3 regions of the Embleya australiensis genome follow, and region 2 is predicted to be linked to each of the others. Evidence: riboswitches for the same ligand, from Rfam matches in the RefSeq annotation. Region 2 holds a riboswitch; each other region holds the start of a gene.
What was found. Region 2 has a riboswitch for cobalamin ahead of ACMXN5_RS33275 (ABC transporter substrate-binding protein). Riboswitches for the same ligand answer to the same signal wherever they lie in the genome.
Positions count from the first base shown of each region.

Region 1: another riboswitch for cobalamin. It lies ahead of ACMXN5_RS03705 (prenyltransferase/squalene oxidase repeat-containing protein); the one in region 2 lies ahead of ACMXN5_RS33275 (ABC transporter substrate-binding protein).
Region 3: another riboswitch for cobalamin. It lies ahead of ACMXN5_RS03675 (prenyltransferase/squalene oxidase repeat-containing protein); the one in region 2 lies ahead of ACMXN5_RS33275 (ABC transporter substrate-binding protein).

Region 1 covers NZ_CP182422.1:886,197-893,691, forward strand. Annotated here, with positions in the region: gene ACMXN5_RS03690 (ABC transporter ATP-binding protein) at 1-414, shown strand, start outside; gene ACMXN5_RS03695 (ECF transporter S component) at 411-1,310, shown strand; gene ACMXN5_RS03700 (cob(I)yrinic acid a,c-diamide adenosyltransferase) at 1,758-2,351, opposite strand; cobalamin riboswitch at 2,413-2,538, opposite strand; cobalamin riboswitch at 2,906-3,040, shown strand; gene ACMXN5_RS03705 (prenyltransferase/squalene oxidase repeat-containing protein) at 3,171-4,268, shown strand; gene ACMXN5_RS03710 (hypothetical protein) at 4,744-4,866, shown strand; gene ACMXN5_RS03715 (hypothetical protein) at 5,192-5,665, shown strand; gene ACMXN5_RS03720 (hypothetical protein) at 5,751-6,005, shown strand; gene ACMXN5_RS03725 (terpene synthase family protein) at 6,340-7,419, shown strand.
Region 2 covers NZ_CP182423.1:691,477-699,487, forward strand. Annotated here, with positions in the region: gene ACMXN5_RS33265 (ABC transporter ATP-binding protein) at 1-235, opposite strand, end outside; gene ACMXN5_RS33270 (FecCD family ABC transporter permease) at 232-1,317, opposite strand; gene ACMXN5_RS33275 (ABC transporter substrate-binding protein) at 1,314-2,306, opposite strand; cobalamin riboswitch at 2,403-2,615, opposite strand; gene ACMXN5_RS33280 (alpha/beta hydrolase) at 2,859-4,466, shown strand; gene ACMXN5_RS33285 (biotin/lipoyl-containing protein) at 4,509-4,757, shown strand; gene ACMXN5_RS33290 (amidohydrolase family protein) at 4,790-6,229, opposite strand; gene ACMXN5_RS33295 (LysR substrate-binding domain-containing protein) at 6,352-7,329, opposite strand; gene ACMXN5_RS33300 (hypothetical protein) at 7,400-7,552, opposite strand; gene ACMXN5_RS33305 (alpha/beta hydrolase) at 7,809-8,011, opposite strand, start outside.
Region 3 covers NZ_CP182422.1:878,440-884,873, reverse strand. Annotated here, with positions in the region: gene ACMXN5_RS03685 (CbiQ family ECF transporter T component) at 1-1,196, opposite strand, end outside; gene ACMXN5_RS03680 (hypothetical protein) at 1,193-2,233, opposite strand; gene ACMXN5_RS03675 (prenyltransferase/squalene oxidase repeat-containing protein) at 2,230-3,741, opposite strand; cobalamin riboswitch at 3,846-4,004, opposite strand; gene metE (5-methyltetrahydropteroyltriglutamate--homocysteine S-methyltransferase) at 4,153-6,434, opposite strand, start outside.

The sequences.
Region 1 (7,495 bases), on a different replicon from region 2:
CAGCTGGTCGCCGCGCCACAGGTGGTGCTGCTGGACGAACCGACGCGCGGCCTCGACTACCACGCGAAGCGGCGGTTCGTCCGGGTGGTGCGCGAACTCGCCGACGCCGGGCGGGCGATCGTACTGGCCACACACGACGTCGAATTCGTCGCCCAGGTCGCCGACCGCGTGGTGGTGATGGCCGAAGGCGACATCGTCGCCGACGGTCCGACCGCCGAAGTCGTCGTCTCCTCGCCCGCGTTCGCACCCCAGGTGGCCAAGATCCTCGCACCGGCCGAATGGCTGACCGTCACCGACGTCGGCAACGCCCTCGCGGATACGGACATCAGCGGCCGGGAGTTCGCCTCCGAGGACGGCGTCCCGACCGCACGCGACGCTCGCGCATCCGCCGCAGACAGGGAGCCCACCGGATGACGATCGTCACCGACACGCGCAAACGCGTCAACGCGATCCGGATCACCGCGCGTACCGCGATCGTGCTCGCCATCGCCTCGATCGCGGGCCTGGCCATGTTCCTGTGGCCGCTGTTCGCCTCCCCCTCCCCCGAATCGGCGGCGCACTCGGGCGACGCGCCGCTGGTCTTCGCCGTCACGCTGCCGTTCGTGGTCGCGGTGGTGCTGGCCGAACTCACCAGCGGCGGGCTCGACTCCAAGGCGCTGGCCATGCTCGGCGTGCTCTCCGCGATCAACGCGGCACTGCGTCCGCTGGGCGCCGGCACCGCCGGGATCGAGACGGTGTTCTTCATGCTCGTCCTGGCCGGGCGAGTGTTCGGCCCTGGATTCGGGTTCGTACTCGGCTGCACCTCACTGTTCGCATCCGCCCTGCTGACCGCCGGCGTCGGCCCGTGGTTGCCGTTTCAGATGCTGGCCTCGGCCTGGGTCGGACTCGGCGCGGGGCTGCTGCCCCGACGCGTCCGGGGGCGGCGTGAGATCGTCATGCTCGCCTGCTACGGCGTCTTCGCCGCCTACGCGTTCGGGTTCCTCATGAACATGTGGTTCTGGCCGTTCCTCGCCGACTCCGAATCCATGGTCGGCCCCGCGTTCGTCCCCGGCGACGACATCCTCGACAACCTGCGCCGGTTCTTCGTGTTCACCGTGCTCACCTCGACCTTCGGATGGGACACCGGCCGCGCCATCACCAACTGCGTCGCGATCGTCCTCGTCGGCCCGGCGGTACTGGCCGCCCTGCGGCGCGCATCCCGCAAGGCCGCGTTCGAGGCACCGATCGTGTTCGACCCCGCCCCGGCCGACCACGGCCCTACGCAGGCCGATACCGCGACCACCACCAAGCGGACGAAGCCCGCTCCATAGCTGCGTTCCGTAGGTGGCGCCTACCACCTCTGCCTTGTGCCCCCCGCCCGCGCGCGAGCTGCTCATGAACCGGTGGGGCACCTCATAGGGCGACGCGTCTCGACGATGGGCGTGGAACCCCGCGATGCGCGTCCGGCCTGGGCGCGTCGGATGTGCGTTGTGTGTCGGCGACGCCGGCCGACAGGGAGATGTTCGGGGTCGACCGGCGGGGCAAGTGCCCGCGCAGGGGCGCACAGGAGCGCATGGGGGAGAGCTCCTCGGAGCCTTCGGCCGGCGCCGAGCCGCGGGATCCGGTCACCGCGACCGTAGCCTTGCCACCCGGCCGCGGCGGCGGCCGGGTGGCAAGTCCGGGAACGCAATTCGGTTGGCTCCCGAGCGAGTCGTTCGTGCCGCCACGGCTGTCGAGGACCGGTGCGATATCGCCGGCGGAACGGTGGCGGCCCGATGTCAGCGGTTGCGGCCGGGACTCCACAGCACGTCGCCGCGCCCGCCGTCGTTGGCCAACCGCGCGAGAATGAAGAGCAGGTCCGACAAACGGTTCAGATAGCGGACGCACACCGGGTTCACCGTCGCCGCCTCGCCGCCGGACAACTCCGTGTCCGTGTCGACCAGCGCCCACGCCGAGCGTTCCGCCCGGCGTGCGGCCGTCCGCGCCGTGTGCAGGAGCGCCGCACCGGGTGTACCGCCCGGCAGTACGAACGACCGCAAGGGCTCGAGCCGTTCGTTGAACGTGTCGCACAGACGCTCGAGGCGGGATACGTCCTCGTCTCGGACCCGCAGGCGTTCGTCTCCGTCGCGGATCGGAGCGCACAGGTCCGCGCCCACGTCGAACAGGTCGTGCTGGATGCCTTCCAGGACGTTCCGCAACTCCGCGTCCAGGCAGCCCAGCGCGAGCGCCACGCCGATGGCGGCGTTGGTCTCGTCGGTGTCGGCATAGGCGACGATCCGAGGATCGGTCTTACGGACACGGGAGTTGTCGCCCAACGCGGTCGTGCCCGCGTCGCCCGTGCGAGTGTAGATACGGCTCAGCACCACAGACATGGCGAACCACCGGCCTCTCTCGGGGAAATCCGCCCCGGTTGTGTCGAGGTGGCGACGACGTGAGTCTCCTGGCTCTCGGATCAACACTTCCCCCGGCCTTCCAACCCCGAAGCGGGGCCGTGGCCTTGACGGGAGTCGCTCCCCGATCACAGTGGCGGGACCGCACCGGAATCACACCGGTTTCCTCGGCTTCGCCGTCGCACAGCAGGCCACAGCATGACACGCGGCCCTCGCCGGCACCAGACCCGACCCGGAACCTCATCCGCTTCGGACGCCGACCCGTTCGACATGCCCCTGTGTCGACCAATCTGTCGCGCGTACTGAGACCGTCGGACCGTCGCACCCCAGGTCGGCGTGCAGGCAGGTACCGAAGCCCCAAGAAGGATTTCCGGGTTCCGCGTCGTGCGCGTCTCGGCCCAGTGCCGGATCCATCCTTCATGTGCCGGCGATCTTGTTGGCCGGAAAGGGAGTTCCTTCCGGAGTGAGCGATCCGTAGAGTGCGGGATCTGCAGGTCTGAGCAGTCGACGTACCGATTCCGGGCGTCTTCATCTGTTCGATCGTCTTGTGCGACGACCCGCAGTAGCTCCGACGACGGGGGAAGTCCGGTGTGAATCCGGCGCTGACCCGCAGCGGTGATCCGTCCCTCCCGACGGCGAGCCCGAATGCCCGCCGCCGGAGTGTTCGTCTCCCATCCCCGTCGTGGTCCGCGGGACGGAGCCCCAGCGACCCGTGCGTCGGGACGGTGCCGCCGTCGGTGTGCCCGCTCGGCCGCCGGGTCTCCCGGGTCCGCCGTGCCATGGGCCCGGAAAGGCACTGTGATGACGCTCACCCGACCCGGACGCCGGATCGCCGCGCTGTTCGGCGGACTGGCCCTCGCCGGTACGGCCGCCCTGATCCCGTCCACCGCCGTGGCGGCACCGCCGACGACCGACACGACGCCCCAGGCAAACGTGTCCATACTCTCCGGCAACCGCACCCAGGCCGCGGCGGGATGGCTGGCCCGGCAACTCGTCGACGGCGAACGCTTCGAGACCACCTTCGACGGAGTGACCTACCCCGACCAGGGCCTGACGATCGACGCGATCTTCGCATTCGCCGCCGCCGGGGTCGCCGACGACAACGGGGCCAAGGCCACCACGTGGCTCGCCCGCCCGGAGATCCTGTCCGGGTACATCGGCGACGGCACCACCAACGCCTACGCCGGAGCCACCGCCAAGACCCTCCTCGCCGCCGAGGTACGCGGTGTCGACCCCACCTCGTTCGGCGGCGTGGACCTCCCGGCCCGGCTGCGCTCGTTGCAAAAGCCTTCCGGCCGCTTCACCGACACCTCGCCGTGGGGCGACTACAGCAACGCCTTCAGCCAGTCCCTCGCACTCCTGGCGCTCGACCGCACTCCGGCCGGCGCCCCCGCCGCCGCGGTGGACTTCCTGGCCGACGCACACTGCGCCGACGGCGGATTCCCCCTCGACTACGGTCTGTCCACCTGCACCAGCGACGCCGACTCGACCGCGATGAGCGTGCAGGCGCTGGCCGCCACCGGGCGCCACCAGGAAGCGACAGCCGGACTGAACTGGCTCGCCTCACACCAGCTTTCCGACGGCGGCTTCGGTACGGTGGGCGCCACCACCTCGAACGCCAACAGCACCGGCCTGGCCGCCCAGGCCCTGCTCTCGTCCTGGCGCGTGATACCGGGCCTGGCCGCCCGGCATTTCCTGACCGAACGTCAGGTCGGTTGCCCGGCATCCACGGCCACGCGAGGCGCGATCGCCTACGACGCCGGCGGGTACAACCCGGCCACCGCCACCAGGGCCACCGCTCAGGCGGTCCTCGGCCTGGCCGGCACCGGCTTCGCCGACCTGAGCAGTGCGGGCGCTCACCGGAACACCCCCACACTGCACTGCCCCACCACACCCTGACCGAACGAGGTAGCGGCCACCGTCGACACGGTGGCCGCTACCTCGACAGGTGCGGGCGTCGGTCCCCGGGCCCCTCCTCCCGAGGCGGCGAGCATGTCGCGACAACAGCACCTATCTCACGGCCCTCTCACGGCCCTCTCACGGATTGGGGATCACGCGGCATCGACTATCCCCATGACACCCGGACAGGAAAGCGTCCAGCCCAAGGCTTCTGCACCAACGGGCACGGCAAGAACGCCCGTTCGGGCGCTGGAGGTCAACGGGTCGCAGGTCCAAATCCTGTCGTCCCGACGGTGTTCAAGAGGCGCTGACCAGGGAAAAAGTCCAAGCCGGGGCCCCGCCGGATGTCTTCGCCGCTACACCTGGCCGCCCTCGGCAATGCTCACTTCCCGGACATCCACAGGACCCACACCGCCCCGCGGTCGCCTGGACCCCCGGGCGCGGCTTGTTCGTCTCCTACGCCGGACACCAGAAAGTGTTGTGGACACACCGCCCCGGTGACGGCCTCAGCGGCTCCTGGACCGCTCCCCGAGAGTTCGGGCAGGGATACCGCAGCCTGTCGCCCGCGCTCGACGCGGCCGGCGACAAACTGGTGTGAGCCCGCGCCCGCACCCGCGCCGGCACCGGCACCGGCACCGCACTCCCGATGCTCTCCCTGCCCGGCTCGGCCGACGCCGCCACCGGTACCTTCGAATGCACCGCACCGTCCAGGGCACCAGAGGCCCTCTTCAATCCCGTCGACTGGCGCGCCGGGGTCCCCCATTCACACACATCCACCCGTCGGGGTGACCGTACAGCCTGCGTCGCCCAAGTGCGGGCACCTCGTCGTCCGGGCGGGTGAACGCCCGCGCGCCTGACTCGACTCGGAGTGGCGCGGGCCTGTACGACTACCCGAACCAACGAATCGTATGGATGGGAGTCGGATGCGTCTTCCACTGCGTTGCCGGTCCGCTGCTGCCGCCGCGGCAGCGCTGTCCGCAGTGGTGTGCTCCGCACCGGCGACGGCCGCGTCGGCCGAGGCGTGGGACAGCGGCGCGAGCGCGTGGACGCCGAGGGAGCGCGCGCAGCACGCGAACGACTTGGGTGACGACCGGCTGCCGATCGCGGTGTCGGCCGTGACGAACCGAGCCAAGGCCGACGAGGACGTCCGTGAGTGGGTGCCGCCGTATCAGCCGTACGACTGCACGTACTTGGCGGACCCGGTCGCGATGAAGGCCCGGTGGGGTCTCGCGGTTGACCCGGCGGAGCAGGCCGCCATCGCCGACCGGGCCGCCGCACGCCGGCGACATCGAGATCACGGGTGTCCGCACGCCGGCCCCGGCGCCGGCCGCGGTCCAGCGCGCCGCAGCCCCTCGGCAGCGCTGCGGTCGGAACCCGTCGACAGTCGGGTCGCCTGAGAACGATCGAAAGGACAGCCGTGCGCCTGCGCAGCGTCCACGTCGCCGTCGGCTTTGCCGCGGCTGCGGCCGAGAAGGAGGAGTCATGACAGGCCTTGGGTCTGTGGACCTCTACAGCGAGCCCGACCAAGGCGGCGACACGGTGTCCGTGTCGGCGACCGGCGTCGGTGGAGGCCGCGCATCGTTGAGCGAGCCGTTCACCGCCCGTTCCGCCCGGAACAACACGAGGTTCACTGCCGAGTTGTTCACCGAGGACGGCGCCACACACCAGATGCCGCCGAAAGCCGCGGTGAACTTCGATGACCCCCAGCAGTTTTCGGGAGCCTTCTTCACCTCGTGAAGCCCCTTGCCACCGTGTCGGCACCGGGGCGCGGCAGAAGGCGGCGTCCGCCGTCAGCAGGTGATCCGATGAGCGGTTCGGGCGGGGCTGCCCAGTGGTGGTCCCGCCCCGTGCTGTTTGCCAACGTTCAACCCGGATCACTGCCGATCTCGCGCCCCGATGGACCTCGAGCTCGGGGGCCTCGCCGATCGAAAACCCGGGCGACCCCGGGGAGCGAAGGCGAGGACGAGCGTGTGACGGTCGACAGGGTCGCCAGGGCTACGGCAGGGCCGCTGACGGCGGCACCTTCGCCGGGATTGATGCCACCACTCACCACTTGGCCAAGGAGGACGGCATGGACCCTCAACTCAACCCCATCCTGCTGGAGCGGACAGCTCCCGTGCGGCCTGGCGTGTTCCGGATTCCGTTCACTCGACGAGTGAGCCCTGACGTGGACCGAGCCGCGACACATCACGCGGCCTGGCTCCTGGAGCACGGAATGGTGCGCAGCCCGCGTGCCATCGAGGGCATCGCATCGTGGGACATCGCGCTGGTCTGCGGCGTTGTCCTGCCGCATCTCCGCGGCGCGGACTTGCGGCTGTGCACGGACTGGATGGGCTGGGCCATCATTTTCGACGACCTCTTCGACGGCGCCGTCGGCAGCAATCCCCGGACGGCAGCCGAGGTCATCGAGAACCTTGCCGACATCGTGCACGGCGATCCCGAGAACCCCCCACATGTCAACCACCCCGCCGAGAGCGCGCTGGTCGACCTCATCCGGCGCACCGGACAGCGCATGTCCGCCATGTGGTGCAACCGCATGTTCAACAACACGCTCGACTGGCTGACCGCCATGTCGAACGAAGCCACCCAGCGGCGCGTCCGCCGCGTGTGGACTTTCGACGAGTACATGATCCAACGACGCAACAACGTATGGGCCCGAGGCGCCCTGGACCTGGTGGAGATCGGGACGGGATACGAGTTGCCCGATGTCATCCACAACTCATGGGAGTTCGACTCCCTGCGCACCCGCACGGTCGACGGGTGCGCCTGGATGAACGACATCTACTCGCTCCCCAAAGACATCACCCGCAACGACCCCAGCAACGCCGTCCTCGTCCTTGAACAAGAGCGCGGCATGTCCCGGGCAGACGCCACTCGACACGTCGTCGACCTTACGTACGGCGCCTTGGCGGAATACCGGAAGATCAAGGCAAACCTGCCCGCCCTATTCGGCCACCTGGGGCTGTCAGCCGCCGAGCGCGAAGGCTGCCTCCGCTGGATGGCAGCGGTCGACCAGTTGTGGATCGGCGCGAACGACTTCCACCTGTACCACCCCCGCTACCGGCCCGAGACCATGGCGAAGCCCGTCAAGGACGACTTCCTCGACGACCTCCACCTCGCGCCCGAGCAGGCGCGACGTCACACCCTGTAAAGAGTATTTTGTCCCGCAAATCGTCTTTGGTTCCTCTCGGACGAACCTGGACTGACTCAGGCACCCGAAGAGGAAG
Region 2 (8,011 bases):
GGCGGGCGGTGAGGGCGTACAGGTCGTCGCCGTCGAGCAGAACTCGGCCGCTCTGTGGCCGGCGCAGGCCGGCCAGGGTCCGCAGCAGCGTCGTCTTGCCGGCGCCGTTGGGCCCGAGCAGGCCGGTCGTCCTGCCGGGAGCGAAGCCGAGCGTCACTTCCGTCAGCAGTGTCGCGCCGCCGACGCGTGCCCCGATGTTCTCGGCCCGCAGCCGCACCGGGTTCGCGACGATCACGGCCGGTCCCCCGCCGCGCGCCCGGCGGCTTGGCGCCACAGCAGCCAGGCGAAGAACGGCGCTCCGAGCCCGGCGGTAACGACGCCGACGGGGATCTCCTGGTCCGGGAGCACCGAGCGCGCCACGATGTCGCTGCCCACGAGCAGCGACGCACCCACGAGCGCGGACATGGGCAGCAGCAGGGCATGGCGCGGGCCGCACACCAGGCGGACGACGTGGGGTACGACCAGACCGACGAACCCGATGACGCCGGTGTTGGCGACCAGGCACGCGGTCACCAGCGCGGCCGCGGCGACCAGGGCCCAGCGGGTGCGTTCGACGTGGACGCCGACGGAACGGGCCGCGGTCTCGCCGAACGCGAACGCGTCGAGGTCCCGGGCGGCGGCGACCATGACCACGGTGCCGACGACGGCGACCGCGGTCAGGAAGACGGCCGTGTCCCACCGCACTCCGGCCACCGAACCCAGCGTCCACTCCATGACGCCGCGGGCGGCGTTGCGGTCGCCGAGGACGAGGACGACGAACGAGGTGTACGCGCCGCACAGCTGCCCGACCGCGATGCCGGCCAGCACGGTCCGCGAGGCCGGTAGCGTCCGGCTGTGTGCCCCGGCGAGGGTCAGCACGACGAGGACGGCGAGCAGGGCACCGACGAAGGCTGCCGCCGGGAGTGCGCCGACGACCGCGGTGCCGGAGGCTCCGACGCCGAGGACGATCACGGTGACCGCGCCGACGGCGGCGCCGTTGGAGATGCCGAGCAGGTAGGGGTCGGCCAGGTCGTTGCCGGTCAGGGTCTGCAGCACCGCGCCGCACACCGCGAGTCCCGCGCCGGTCGCGGCGGCCCCCAAAACGCGCGGCAGCCGCAGCTGCCAGACGATCCGGTCGTCGAGCGGTGTGACGTCGGTGCCGCCGAGACCGAGCCGGCGCAGGACCACCTCGGCCACGACGTGCGGTGGTTCGTGGACGGATCCCACGGCGAGGCCGAGCAGGACGGTGAACAGCAGCAGGAGCACGGCGGCGGCCAGGGCCACCGCCGCACGACCGCCTCCCGCGTGTCGGGCGACGGGGCGATCGGTCACGGTCACGGACGCGGTGCCAGGCCGCTCAGGGCGGCCGAAACCCGGACGGCCCCGTCGGCGAGCTGCACGCCGGGGGTCGACTCGGAGAACGGCACGACCACGAACGCCCGATTTCGGACGGCCTTGAGCTTGCTCAGGACGGGGTCGTGTTCGAGGTAGTCGATCTTGGACTGTGCGGTGTCCCAACCGGCGTCCGCGACCACGATGGCATCGGGGTCCGCCGCGACCACCTGCTCCCAGCTCGCGTTCTTCCAGCCGCCGGGCAGCGTGTCGAAGACGTTGCGGGCGCCGACGGCGTCGAGCACGAGCTGGGGTCCGCCGTGGCCCGCGCCGACGTACGGGGTCTTCGTACCCGAGTCGTACCAGAGCACGTTCAGGCCCTTGCCCGCCGACTTGGCCGTGACGTCGGCGAGTTGCCGCTGCTGCGCGTCCCGGATGGCGGCGGCGCGCGGTGCGACACCGAACACCTGGGCGACATCGGCCAATTCGTCCCATACCGCCTGGAAGGACACCGTCGCCGTCTGCTTGCCGTCGGCGCAACCCAGCGGCGACAGGTAGGTGCCGATGCCCTGGGAGCCCAGTTCGTCCCGCGTGCCCGCCACCTTGTCGGTGAACGCGCTGGAATAGGAGGCGTAGAGGAAATCCGGCCGCGCCGCGAGGAGTTTCTCCTTGGACGGGTACTTCTCGGAGAGCACCGGGACGGTGTCGTAGGCCGCCTTCCATTTGGCCGGGACCACGTCGTCCAGGTACGCCGTTCCGGCCATCCGGGTCTGCAGGTCGAGCGCCAGGGCGACTTCGGTGGCGCCCTGGTTGAGGGTGACCAGCCGGGCCGGCGGTGCGGTCACGGTGGTGGTGACGCCGCACCTGCTCACGCTCACCGGCGTCGGGTGGCCGCTCCCGGCCGCCGCGGCGGGCTTGTCGGGCTCGGGTGCACCCGTACACGCGCCGAGCGCGCCGACGAGCAGGAGCGCCGCGGCGGCTATGCCGGAGCGCATGGAGCGCCCGGCACGCCGGGGGTGCGGGGGACGGATGAAACGTTCGGCGCGAAACGGGCGCGCGGAAGCGCGGAACACGTGTTCTCCAACCCTCGTGGAACATGTCGCGCCGTGGCCGGTCTCCTGGCTTCCGCATCGACGCTCCGCGGCCGGCCTTCCCGGTTGGCTCGTTCCCGATCCATCCAGTGACCCCGACCGCTTTGGGGCGGTCGGCAAGGGCCGCGGGACTCCGCGGCTACAGTGGCGAGGGCCGCGCCGGCTTGAACCGGCTTCCCGTACACCACGGCGGCCACAGGCTACCAAACCGCTCGTCGCGCCTCGTCGCCCGCTCCGCCGCGCGGGTTCGGGGCGACGCCCGGCCGACCTCCGCCGTCCTGCGCTGACGGGGGGTGTGTCGGCGGGCGGGTGCGGTGCGTGGAATGTCCGGTGTGGGTGGTGCCGTTGCCGGTGGCGGGGACATTGGTGTGCCGTGTGGGATCGGCGACTGATAGTCCTTGGCGCGTGATCACTCCTTTTCAGGCGGCGTCCTTGCGTCGTTCCATACCCGGGGCCGTGGCTCTGTTGTTGGCCGCCGGGTGTACCGGGGGCTCCGGTGACAGTGCGTCGAACGCCGCCGCCGGCAAGCCGGTTCCCACCCCGGTGACGACCGGGACGGCCGTGGCCACCCCGCCGCCCGCGCCGCCGAAGCCCAAGGGAGCGGCGGACCCGGCACTGCACGCCTTCTACGAACAGAAGATTTCGTGGAAGGCGTGCACGGACGACCCGAAGACGAAGAAGAAGGACGAGAGCGAATTCCGGTGCGGGACCTTCAAGGTGCCGCTGGATTACACCGCTCCCGACGGCAAGTCGCTGGAGATCGCCGTCATGCAATACCCGGCCGCCAAGCCCGATCGGCGGATCGGCTCGCTCGTGTTGAATCCCGGCGGACCCGGGGGCTCGGGCCAGGACTTCGTCAAGTACGGGTTCGACGACTTCGACGGTCCTTTGCACGACCGCTACGACATCCTCGGCTTCGACCCGCGTGGCGTGGCCGACAGCGCGCCCGTACGGTGCCTGGACGACAAGGCCCGGGACGAGCGCAACGCCCGGGACTCGCCCCGCGATCCGGTCGAACGCAAGGCGCACAGCGAGCGCAGCGGCAAGGAGTTCTCCGCCGCGTGCCAGGCCGAGTCCGGCGAGCTGTTGCCGTTCGTGGGCACGCGCAACGCGGCTCGGGACATGGACGTCCTGCGCGCCGCGGTCGGTGACGACAAGCTCGACTACCTGGGCGTGTCGTACGGCACCTACCTCGGGACCATGTATCTGGACGAGTTCCCCGACCGCGCCGGCCACATGGTCCTGGACGCGGTGGTGGACCCGGCGGCCGACAAGCTCGACGCGAGCATCGACCAGATGGTCGGCTTCGAGCGCTCGTTCCGCGCGTTCGCCGCCGACTGCGCGGCCCGGGCGGGCTGTCCGCTGGGCGGCGACCCGGCCAAGGCCGCCGAGATCGGCGCGACCTTCCTCGACGCATTGCAGGACAAGCCCCTGCGCACCGCCTACGACGGCCGCAAGCTGACCTCCTCCCTCGGCTGGACCGGCACCACCAACCTGCTGTACGGCGACAAGGAAACCGCGTGGAAGTACCTGCGGGAGGCCCTGGCCCTGGCGATGAACAACAAGGACGGCAGCCACCTGCTGTTCTACGCCGACAACTACCTCGGCCGGGACGAGAAGGGTCACTACGACAACAGCTCGGACTCGCGCTCGGCGATACGCTGCGCCGACGGCGCCGCCCCGGCGCCCTCCCCCGAGCGGATCGAACAGGTCCTGGCGAAGCTCAAGGCGGAAGCTCCGCTGCTGTCCAAGGACACCGTCGCATCGGACATCGAGGGCCCCGGCTGCGAGTTCTGGCCGTACAAGACTCCCGAGCAGCCGCACGTGATCCGGGCCGAGGCCGCCGCGCCCGTCCTGGTGGTGGGCACCACCGGTGACCCGGCCACCCCGTACGCCGCATCCGAGAAACTGGCCAACGACCTCGCGCACGCGAGCCTGCTGACCCTCAAGGGTGAGGGCCACGGCGCGTTCGGCCGCAGCAAGTGCGTCGATGCGGCGGTGGCCGCCTACATCATCGAGGGCAGGCTGCCGCCCGCAGGCACGCAGTGCACCGACGGCAAGTAGCCGCCGACCGTTGCCGGGTGGGCGGGGATCCACGAACGACTTTTGGAGCTGGTTCGAATCGCTACCGAAATCCTCGCCCCGGCGTTGCCCGAGGGCGATACCGACGGGGCCGTCGTCAGGTGGTTCCGGCAGGCCGGAGACGCGGTCGGGCGCGGCGACCTCTTGGCGGAGGTGGAGACGGAGAAGGTCGTGATGGAGGTCGTGGCACCGGCCGACGGCGTACTGGGCGAGATCGTCGGGCGCCGAGGTGACACGGTCGTGTCCGGCGAGGTGCCCGGATCCATCGTGTAGACCGGCAACGCCTGCGCCCCGGTTCGAGGTCGTCAGGCGCGCCCGGCCGCGGCGAAGTGGCCCCGGGCCGTGGTGTCGGCGTGCGCGAACCAGGCCGCGCAGTCCTGCGCGGAGTGCGGGGTGAGCGAGGCGGCGGCGTCGTGGATGCGGGCGAGGGCTGCGGCGGCGCGGGAGCGTACGGCGGCGCGGTCGATGCCGACCAGTCTCCCGGCGCGCTTGCGGATCCGGCCGCCGACCAGCACCGTGTCCACGTCGGCGGCGGTCGATTGCAGGACGACCGTGCCGACGGGCGGGCCGGCCGGGACGAGGTCCATGCGCGGCTTGACCACGATGACGTCGGCCTGCTTGCCGGGGGTGAGGGAGCCGACCCGGTCGCCGAGCCCGAGCGCCTCGGCGGAGCCGCGGGTGGCCCAGGTCAGGGCGTCGTGGACGGACAGGTCCAGGGCGGCGGGCATGCCCCCGGCGCGATGTACCCGGTGGTTGTCGAGGGCGCGTTGATGCTGGAGTCCCAGGCGCATCTGGCTGAAGAGGTCGCCGGAGCCGACGGCGACGATGTCGGTGCTGATTCCGGGCAGGATGCCGTGGTCGAGGCAGGCGCGGAACGGCGGGTGGCCCATGCCCATCTGCATCTCGGTCTCGGGGGCGATGGTGACCCTGCCGCCGGTGTCGGCGAGCAGTCGCCATTCGGAGTCGTCCAGTGCCGGGCAGTGGATGTGCAGGTGGCCCGGGAACAGCAGTCGATGGTGGTGCAACTCGTGCAGGCCGCGCAGCAGTACCGAGTTGGGCGCGGCCCCGGTGTGGGAGGCGATCAGGACGTCGAGGTCGCGGGCGAGTCGGATCTCGGCGGCGGTGTCGGCGAAGGCGATGGTGCCGAAGTCGCTCAGCAACATCGCCATGTCGCCGAGGCCGCCGGCCCCGGGCAGCAGTTCGCGGCGCACCCGGGCGGCGTCGGCGAGACGGTCGGCGTGTGCCGCGAAACCGGCCGGCCGGAAGTCGAAGGACTGGATGCCGTAGGCGTACACGAAGCGGACGCCGGCCTCGCGCAACCCGGCGACACCCGCCGCGGCGTGGTCCGGCGTGTTGACGCAGTCGCAACAGTCGAGGATGGTCGTCACCCCGGCGTCGAGGGCTTCGAGGGCCCCGACGAGCGCCGCCGTCCCGAGGTCTTCGGCGGTGACGATCGAGCCGATGCCGTGGAAGGTGTTGCCGAGGAATTCCGGCAGCGACTGGTCGCCGCTGTGCGCCCGCAGCAGCGACATCCAGGTGTGGCGGTGGCTGTCGACCATGCCCGGGAGCACGAAGCCGCCTTCGGCGTCGACGCGTTCGGCATCGATGCCGGCGAACTCGCGGGCGTCGCGGGCCACGGCCGCTATGCGGTCGTCCTCGATCAGCACCGCCGCGTCCGGGAGTTCGCCGATCGCCGCGTCCGCGCTGATGATGTGCCCGGTGATGATGGTGCGTGTACCGCTCACGTCCGCCTGCCTTCGCCGAGGGGGTGTTCCGGAGGCACCATCGTGGGCGTCGGCCCGCCGGTGCGACCAATACCTGTTCCCCGTCGGGGTATAGCGATCGAGTATGGCTCCTCGGCCGCCCGTCACCACCACAGGATGTCGTTGCGTCCGCCCCAGGAATCCAGCCAGGACAGATCGGCGACGCGAGCCGCCAGGAACGCCGACTGCTCCCGCAGGTGACGCAGCATCAACTGCGCCGAGGGGGTCGGCTGCGGCTTCGCGGGCAGCGTGACGCCGACCTCGTGACGTACGCCCGCCAGCGTCAGCGGGAGTCGGGTGATCCCGGTGTCCGCCACCGCGACGGAGTGCGGCAGCACCGCCAGCATGTCCGCGTCCCGCACGAGCGCGCCGACCGTCAGGATCGACGTGCACTCCACGATGTCGTCGGGCATCACCAGGCCCGCGTGGCGGAAGGCCTGTTCCAGTTCGGCGCGCAGCGCGGTCTGTTCGAGCGGGACGACCCAGGGGTGGCCCACCAGGTCGCCCAGCGTCGGCTCGACGACGTCGCACGCGGGGTGTCCGACCCGGGCGACCACGTCGACCGGCTCGCTGTACAGCCTGACCTGACGCAGGTCGGGGTGGTCGTCGATGGGGTTGAGCCGGCCGACGATGAGGTCGATTTCGCCCTCGCGCAGCAGCGGCAGGTGCGTGTCGAACGGGGCCTCGCGAACGATGACGCGGATACCGGGTCGCAGCCGTTTGAGCCCCGCGATTGCCTTGGGCAGCAGGACGTTGGACCCGGCCAGGAGCGTACCGACGGTGACCGTGCCGACCTGACCGTCGACCAGGCCCTCGATCCGGTCGCCCGCCCGGCGCAGCTCGGCGAGCACGGCGCGGGCGTGTTCGAGAAAGGCCTCACCGAACAGCGTCGGGGTCACCCCGCGTGGTCCCCGGATGAACAGGTCCACGCCGAGGATGTGCTCGCTCTCGCGCAGCCCGCGGGTGACGGCGGGCTGCGCGAGGTGGAGGGTCTTGGCGGCGCGAAGCACGCTGCCGTGGTCGGCGATGGCGCAGATCAGCACCAGGTGGCGCAGCTTGAGACGACCGTTGAGCAGGTCCATGGCACCGCCTTCATGTCACGGGGGTGGTGCTCGGCGGTCTCTGCTCGGCGGGCGGCCACGATGTCGCGGATCATATCGTCTCGGGTTCGGCGCCCCCGTGGCAGAAGCACGGCTTGAGCGAGGGCGGCAACTTCTCGAACGCGCCACCGAGGGCCATGCCGAGGATGCCCGGATGGGTTTCGGCGGGCATGCCGACGAGCCACTGGAGCACGTGGCCGGACATGCGCTCGGGGGCGAGCAAGTGCCACGGTGCCGGTGCCGTCCGCCTGCACGCGCGGCCAGGGCTCGTCCGCATCGGTGAGGATGCGGCTCTCCGCGCGGCTGATCGGCGGAAAGACGTGCGTATGAACGTCGATGACCGTCACGGGACCTCGGTGGTCCCGGATGCTTCGGCGCGCCCGTGGCGCGGTCGTTGTTCGACCCGGGAGTACGCGCCCCAGGGGCCGTGCGACGCGGCGTGCGCGGCCTCCCGGGGCCGGTCACAGGGCGTCGATGAGGCGCGACAGCGCCCGTGAGATCGGGCTCGCCGGATCGGCCAGATCCAGCACCACGTCGAAGTGGTTGCGACCCGGAACCACCGTCGGCTCGACGCCCCAGTGCGCCGCGAACTCGCGTGACTGCGCGTGGAAGCCGGCCGCCTCGTGTTCGGCGACCACGACCGCGGCGGGGCAGCGTCCGACCG
Region 3 (6,434 bases), on a different replicon from region 2:
GCCGGACCCGCCTTCGGCGCGACGGCCGACGTATCGGGTGCGGGCACGGTGTCGCCGATGCGAGGTGTGGTGAGCGGAGGCGGCGGCGCCAGCCACGCGGGCAGCACGCCGACGAGCAGCGCGAGTACCGGGAGCGGGGCCAGTTCGGGCCAGGCGAGCGGGCTCAGCGACGGGTACAGGTTGCCCGCGTCGATCCGGCTGGTCAGGTAGAGCAGCGCGCCGGCGCCCAGACCACAGCCGGCGACCGCGAATTCGGCCGGGCGCCAGCGGTCGGGGAGATAGATGCTCCGGTTGATCCGCCGGCCGGTCAGCACGAAGCCGATGCCGGCGATCAAGAGGCCGCCGGGCAGCATGGTGGCGCCCAAGTAGCGGGGTGTGCTTCCGTCGAGGAGCGCGTAGACGCCGACGCACACGCCGATCAGCCCGACGAGGGTCAGGACGCCGGTCAACAGTCGGATCGCGCGTGGTAGATGCCGATTGCGGCCGTATCCGCGCGAGTCCATCGCGGCAGCCAGAGCCAGTGAACGATCCAGCGCGTCCTGAAGGACCGGGATCGCGATCGACCGCAACGCCCGCATGCCCTTTTGCGCCCCGCCGCGCAGTCGGCGGGCCCTGCGCACGCGCTGTACGCTCTCGACCAACTGCGGCGCGACCGACAGCGCGACGACCACCGCCGCGCCCACCTCGTACAGCGCGGCCGGCACCGCCTTGAGCATGCGCTTGGGACTGGCCAGCGCGTTCGCCGCACCCAGGCACACGATCATCGTGGCCAGCCGCAACCCGTCGTAGAACCCGCCCAGGACATGTTCGAGCGCCACCGGTCCGAACAGGTGGATACCCGCCGCCCACGCGGGCAGCGGGATCTCCGGCAGGTTGACGAGCACATGCCCGCTCGCCGCGCCCGCGCCGAAGACGATCCGGAACAGTACCCGCATCACGATGATGAACAACCCGAGGAACAGGTACATCCGAAACGCCAGGGCCCACGGGGCGTCGCCGCGCCGGTTGGCGACGACGAACCCGGCCACCGCCAGGAGCGACGCGAGCAGCAGCGGGTTGGTGGTTCGGCCGGCGGCGGTGGCCAGCCCCAGGGCCCACAACCACCACGCACCGGGGTGCACGGTGCGGGGCAGCCGGCCGCCGCCGCGGCGGAATGCCGCGGCGGTCGGCGACGGTTTCGGGTGGGGCACGTTCATCCCGATCCGTCGGCGCGCGTCCGGCGGCGCCACGTGGTGAACCCGGCTGCCGCGCAGATGGCCACGAGCAGGGCGATGCCGACGATGGTCGTGGTCGGGATGCCGTCCCGCTTCTTCGTGGCCAACTCCTCGCCGCCGGTCCAGGTCTGACCCTGCGGGGTGACGCCGGAGGGTTGCACGGACGGCGCGGCCGAGGCGGGCTCGGGCGCCGCGGACTCGGTCGGGGCGGTGGAGGGCACCTCGCTCGCCGGAGCGGCCGGCGGGGGTGCGGACTCCATCGGATTGCCGGAGACGCCGGGCCCGGGGGCCAGGGGGTCGGTACCCGAGGTGGCGGTCCCGCCGGCCCCGTTCGAGCCGGACCCGGTCGACGCGGTGCCGCCTCCTGTTCCGGCCGGTTTGCCTCCCGATCCCGCCGACGTCGTGCCGTTGCCGGAGTTGCCTCCGTTGCCGGTCGGCGGTTGCGGGTTGTTCGTCCTGGGCGGCGGGTCCTGGGTGGCGGGCGTGGTTGGGCGTGACGGGGCCACGCGCGGCGAGGGGTTGGTGGTCTCGGTCTTGTTCTTGGAGAACGACCAGCCCTCGAAGCTGCCGGGCGGCGGTTTGCGGTTCATCGCGCCCCACTGGCTGTACGTCCACGAACCGCCGTTGGGGGAGTGCCAGTACGACCAGTAGGCGCTCGCCGGCGGCGTGTCGATGCATGCCTCGGAGTTGGCTCCCGGCTTGCCTTCGATCCGGCAGATGAAGGACTCGCCCCAGCGGGCAACGCCGGCGATCTCGATGCCGGCGTTCTTGATCGCGGCGTGCCCGGTGGCCTGATCGCCTCGTGCGCAGCGCACGATGGTCGTGCCGCCCAGCTCCTGGAAGTCGATCACGACCGTCACGCCGTTGCCGTCCGGGCAGTATCCGGGAGTGCCCTTGGAGGTGTCGACCGCGCGTGCGGTCGGTGCGGCGACGGTGAGCTGGGCGGTGGCGGGCAGGGCGAGCAGGGCCAGGGCGGCGACCAGGCGGGCCATTCGGCCTCTGCGGCCGAGGCGCCTCACGTGTGCTGTCCGTTCTTGCGGCGCGCACCCGCGCGGACGGCGAAGCCGGTGCCGACCAGGCCGACCGCGAGCAACACCAATCCGCCGACCTGGGCACCGGTACGGGCGAGGCTGCCACCGCCGCCGTTCGCGGTGCCGCCACCGCCGTAGGTGCTTCCGCTGCCGGATACCGAGCCGCCTGTGCCGGCCTGGTTCGTGTTCGTCGCGGACGCGGACGAAGACGCGGAGATCGACGCGCCGGCGGTCTGGCTGAGCGAGGTGGTGGGCGTTGCCGACGTCGAGGCCGACGGGCTCGCGGACTCGGTGTGGGTGGCCGAGCCGGTGGGTGCGGGAGTGTCGGAACGGGTCGGTACGGAAGTGCTCGTCGCGGTCCCGGTCGGTTCGGTCGGCGCCTTGCCCAGGTCGCCGAGCGGGACGCCCGCGAGCACGAGCAGGGCCTGCGGTGTCGCGCGGCGCCACTGGTCGCGCTGGAAGTCGGGGATGCCCTCCGCCCGAGCCGAGGTCAGCGCCTCCTCGTTGTAGGCGATCGTGCCGACGTCCTTGTTCGCGGCGCCGGCGTTGTCGGCGGTGATCTGGTGCTTGGCCACCCACGCGGCGGCCTTGTCCGCCTCTGCCGAGTAGCCGGCCGCGTGCAGGGTCTGCCCGGCCAGGCCGGTGCTGTTGGTGTTCGAGGCCGCCGTGGGACCCGAACCGCCGAACGAACCGTCCGCTTGCTGCCGCGACTTCAGCCAGTCCGCCCCCTTCTTCGCAGCCGCCGCAGCGCCGGTCGACCCGCTCTCCGCCGCCGCGGACAGCAGTGCCTGCACGGCCATCCCGGTGGAGTCCGGGTCGAGGACGGTGGTCGGGGTGTCCTGGCAGACCGGCCCGGTGCTGCCCAGTTGGTCCGGGAACAGTCGGAAGCCGCCGCTGGGGCACTGCTGCTTGATCAGGAAGTCCACCGCACTCTGCGGCACTCCGCCGCTGCGGGCCAGGCCCAGGACGGCGAGCGACTGCCCGAAGGCGTTGCCGGAGTCCGGGCTGCCGGTGAGCTTGTCCCGGACCCGACCGACGTCGTCGCCCGCGTCCGGGCCGGCGACCAGATCGAGGGTCTCCGCCCGCATGTCCAGCCCGCCGAACGCGGCCGGGTTGCGGCCGGCCACGACCGACGCGAACAACACCTTCGCGGTCGCCCCGGCGATCCGCGAGCCGGGTATGCCCCACTCCTCGGCGCTGTTGTACTTGCGGATGTTGGCCGCCACGGCGTCGGTCGCGGCCTTGAGCGCCGCAGGCTCCGAACGGGTGGCCGCCAGCGCCATGACGGTGTCGATGGTCAGGCCCCAGTCCGAACCGGAGAACCCGGGTATCCCCCCGTCGACCAGCTCCCCGGCCTGCCACTTCGCCGCCGCGGCGGCCTGCGTGGCATACGGGTTCGCGGCGTCGGCCGACGCGGAGAAGACAGGGGAGGCCGCGACCAGGATCGCGCCGCAGACCGCGACCGCGCCGGTCTTTCGCACAGTGAGCCAGGACATCGGTGGAACCCTTCCGGGACCGACGCGTCCCGGGGCTCGCCCACGACACGACGCCGGTCGGGCGGTCCGGGCTTCAGCGTGTAGTCCACGACAGCTGGAGCCGACAAAATTCGTACGCACCCAGGTATTCCGACTCGCGGCGGCCTCGCGGCCACCGCCTACGGTTGCGGGTCAGCGCCGGATTTCGACCGGCTTCCCCTGGGTTTCGAACTATGTAGTTGGAGTGCCGATATGGCTCGGCGTGCGGAGCCTACGGAACATTCCGGTCGTTGGACAATACGAGGAGTGCGGAAGCCGCCGTGCCCCTTGTCACGATGACGAACGCCACGGATCGGAATAGGCGGCAGGGGCGGTCACGTCGCGGGCGGTCGCCGGGGCGGGTACGTGCGTTCCCGCCCCGGCGAACTCAGGTCAGGAGGCCGTGTTCGGCAGCGTCGCGCGCACCTCCCGGGCCGCCGCGACCAGATTCTCCAGCGAGGTGCGGACCTCGGGCCAACCACGGGTCTTGAGGCCGCAGTCGGGGTTGACCCATAGACGTTCGGCGGGGATCGCGGCAAGTCCCTTGCGGAGCAGGCCCACCACCTCGTCCGCGCTCGGGACGCGCGGGGAGTGGATGTCGTACACGCCGGGTCCGGCCTCGCGCGGGTAGCCGTGGGCGGCGAGTTCGCCGGCGACCTGCATGTGTGAGCGGGCCGCCTCCAGGCTGATCACGTCGGCGTCGAGGTCGTCGATGGCCTGCACGATGTCGCCGAACTCGGCGTAGCACATGTGGGTGTGGATCTGGGTGGCCGCGCGTACGCCGGACGTGCTCAGGCGGAATGCCTCGGTGGCCCACGCCAGGTATTCGGCGTGGTCCACGGCGCGCAATGGCAGCGTTTCGCGCAGCGCAGGTTCGTCCACCTGGATGACCGAACTCCCGGCCGCCTCCAGGTCGTTGACTTCGTCGCGCAGCGCGAGCGCGACCTGTCGGGCGGTGTCGCCGAGCGGTTGGTCGTCGCGGACGAAGGACCAGGCGAGCATGGTCACCGGTCCGGTCAGCATGCCCTTGACGAGTCGGTCGGACAACGACTGGGCGAACGCGGTCCAGCGCACGGTCATCGGGTCGGGGCGGGAGATGTCGCCGGCCAGGATCGGCGGGCGCACGTACCGGGTGCCGTAGGACTGGACCCAGCCGTGCCGGGTGGCAACGTACCCGGTGAGCTTTTCGGCGAAGTACTGGACCATGTCGTTGCGTTCGGCCTCGCCGTGGACGAGGACGTCGATACCGGCCTTCTCCTGGAAGGAGATCACATCGCGGATCTCGGCCTCGATGCGCTCCTCGTACCCGACGCCGTCGATGCGTCCCGCCCGCAGGTCGGCGCGGGCGGCGCGCAGCTCGGCGGTCTGCGGGAAGGAGCCGATGGTGGTCGTGGGCAGCAACGGCAGGCCCAGATGCGCGCGTTGGGCCTCGGCCCGTTGGGCGTACGGCTTGCTGCGGCGCGCGTCGGCGTCGGTGACCGCGGCGGCGCGGGCGCGCACGGCGGGGTCGTGGGTGAGGGCGGACGCCTTGCGTGCGGCCAGGTCGGCCAGGTTGGCGGCGAGGTGGGTCGCGATGGTGTCGGTGCCCTGAGCGAGGCCGCGGGCCAGGGTGACAATCTCCTCGGTCTTCTGCCGGGCGAACGCGAGCCACCGGGCGATCTGCGGGTCGATGTCGCGTTCGGCGTCGGCGTCCAGCGGCACGTGCAACAACGAGCAGGAGGCGGCGACATCGACGCGGTCGGCCAAGCCCAGCAGTATGCCGAGGGTAGTCAGTGACTTGCCGAGGTCGTTGATCCACACGTTGCGGCCGTCCACGACGCCGGCGACCAGACGTTTGCCGGGCAGTCCGCCGACGGCGGCCAGCGCGTCCAGGTTGGCGGCGGCGGAGCCGGTGAAGTCCAGTGCCAGGCCCTCGATCGGGGCTTTGGCCAGGATCGGCAGCGCCTCGCCGAGGCGGTCGAAGTACGAGGCCACGAGGACCTTGGGCCGGTCGGTCAGTTTGCCGAGGTCGCGGTAGACGCGGGCGGCGGCGCCCAGTTCGGCGAAGCTGCGATCCTGCACCAGCGCCGGTTCGTCGAGTTGCACCCACTCGGCCCCGGCGGCGCGCAGGTCGGCGAGCAACCGCGCGTACACCGGAAGCAGCCGGTCCAGCAGGGTCAGCGGTTGGAAGTCGGCCGCGACGCCAGGTGCGGGCTTGGCGAGCAGGAGGTAGGTGAGCGGGCCCACCAGCACCGGTCGGGCGGTCAGGCCCAGCGCGACGGCCTCCTCGAACTCGGCCACCTGCTTGGCGGAGTTCGCCTCGAAGACGGTGTCCGGCCCGAGTTCGGGGACGAGGTAGTGGTAGTTCGTGTCGAACCACTTGGTCATCTCGAGCGGCGCGACGTCCTGCGTGCCGCGGGCCATGGCGAAGTAGCCGTCCAGGGCGTCGGCTTCGACGGCGGCGCGATGCCGGGCCGGGATCGCGCCCACGGCCACGGTGGTATCGAGGACGTGGTCGTACAGCGAGAAGTCGCCGGTGGGCACCTCGTGGATGCCGGCCTCGGCGAGGCGCCGCCAGTTGGCCAGGCGCAGTTCGGCCGAGGTGTCCCGAAGCGCCTGCGCATCGGTGCGGCCGGCCCAGTAGCCCTCGACGACCTTCTTCAGTTCCCGGTTCGGGCCCTGACGGGGATAGCCGT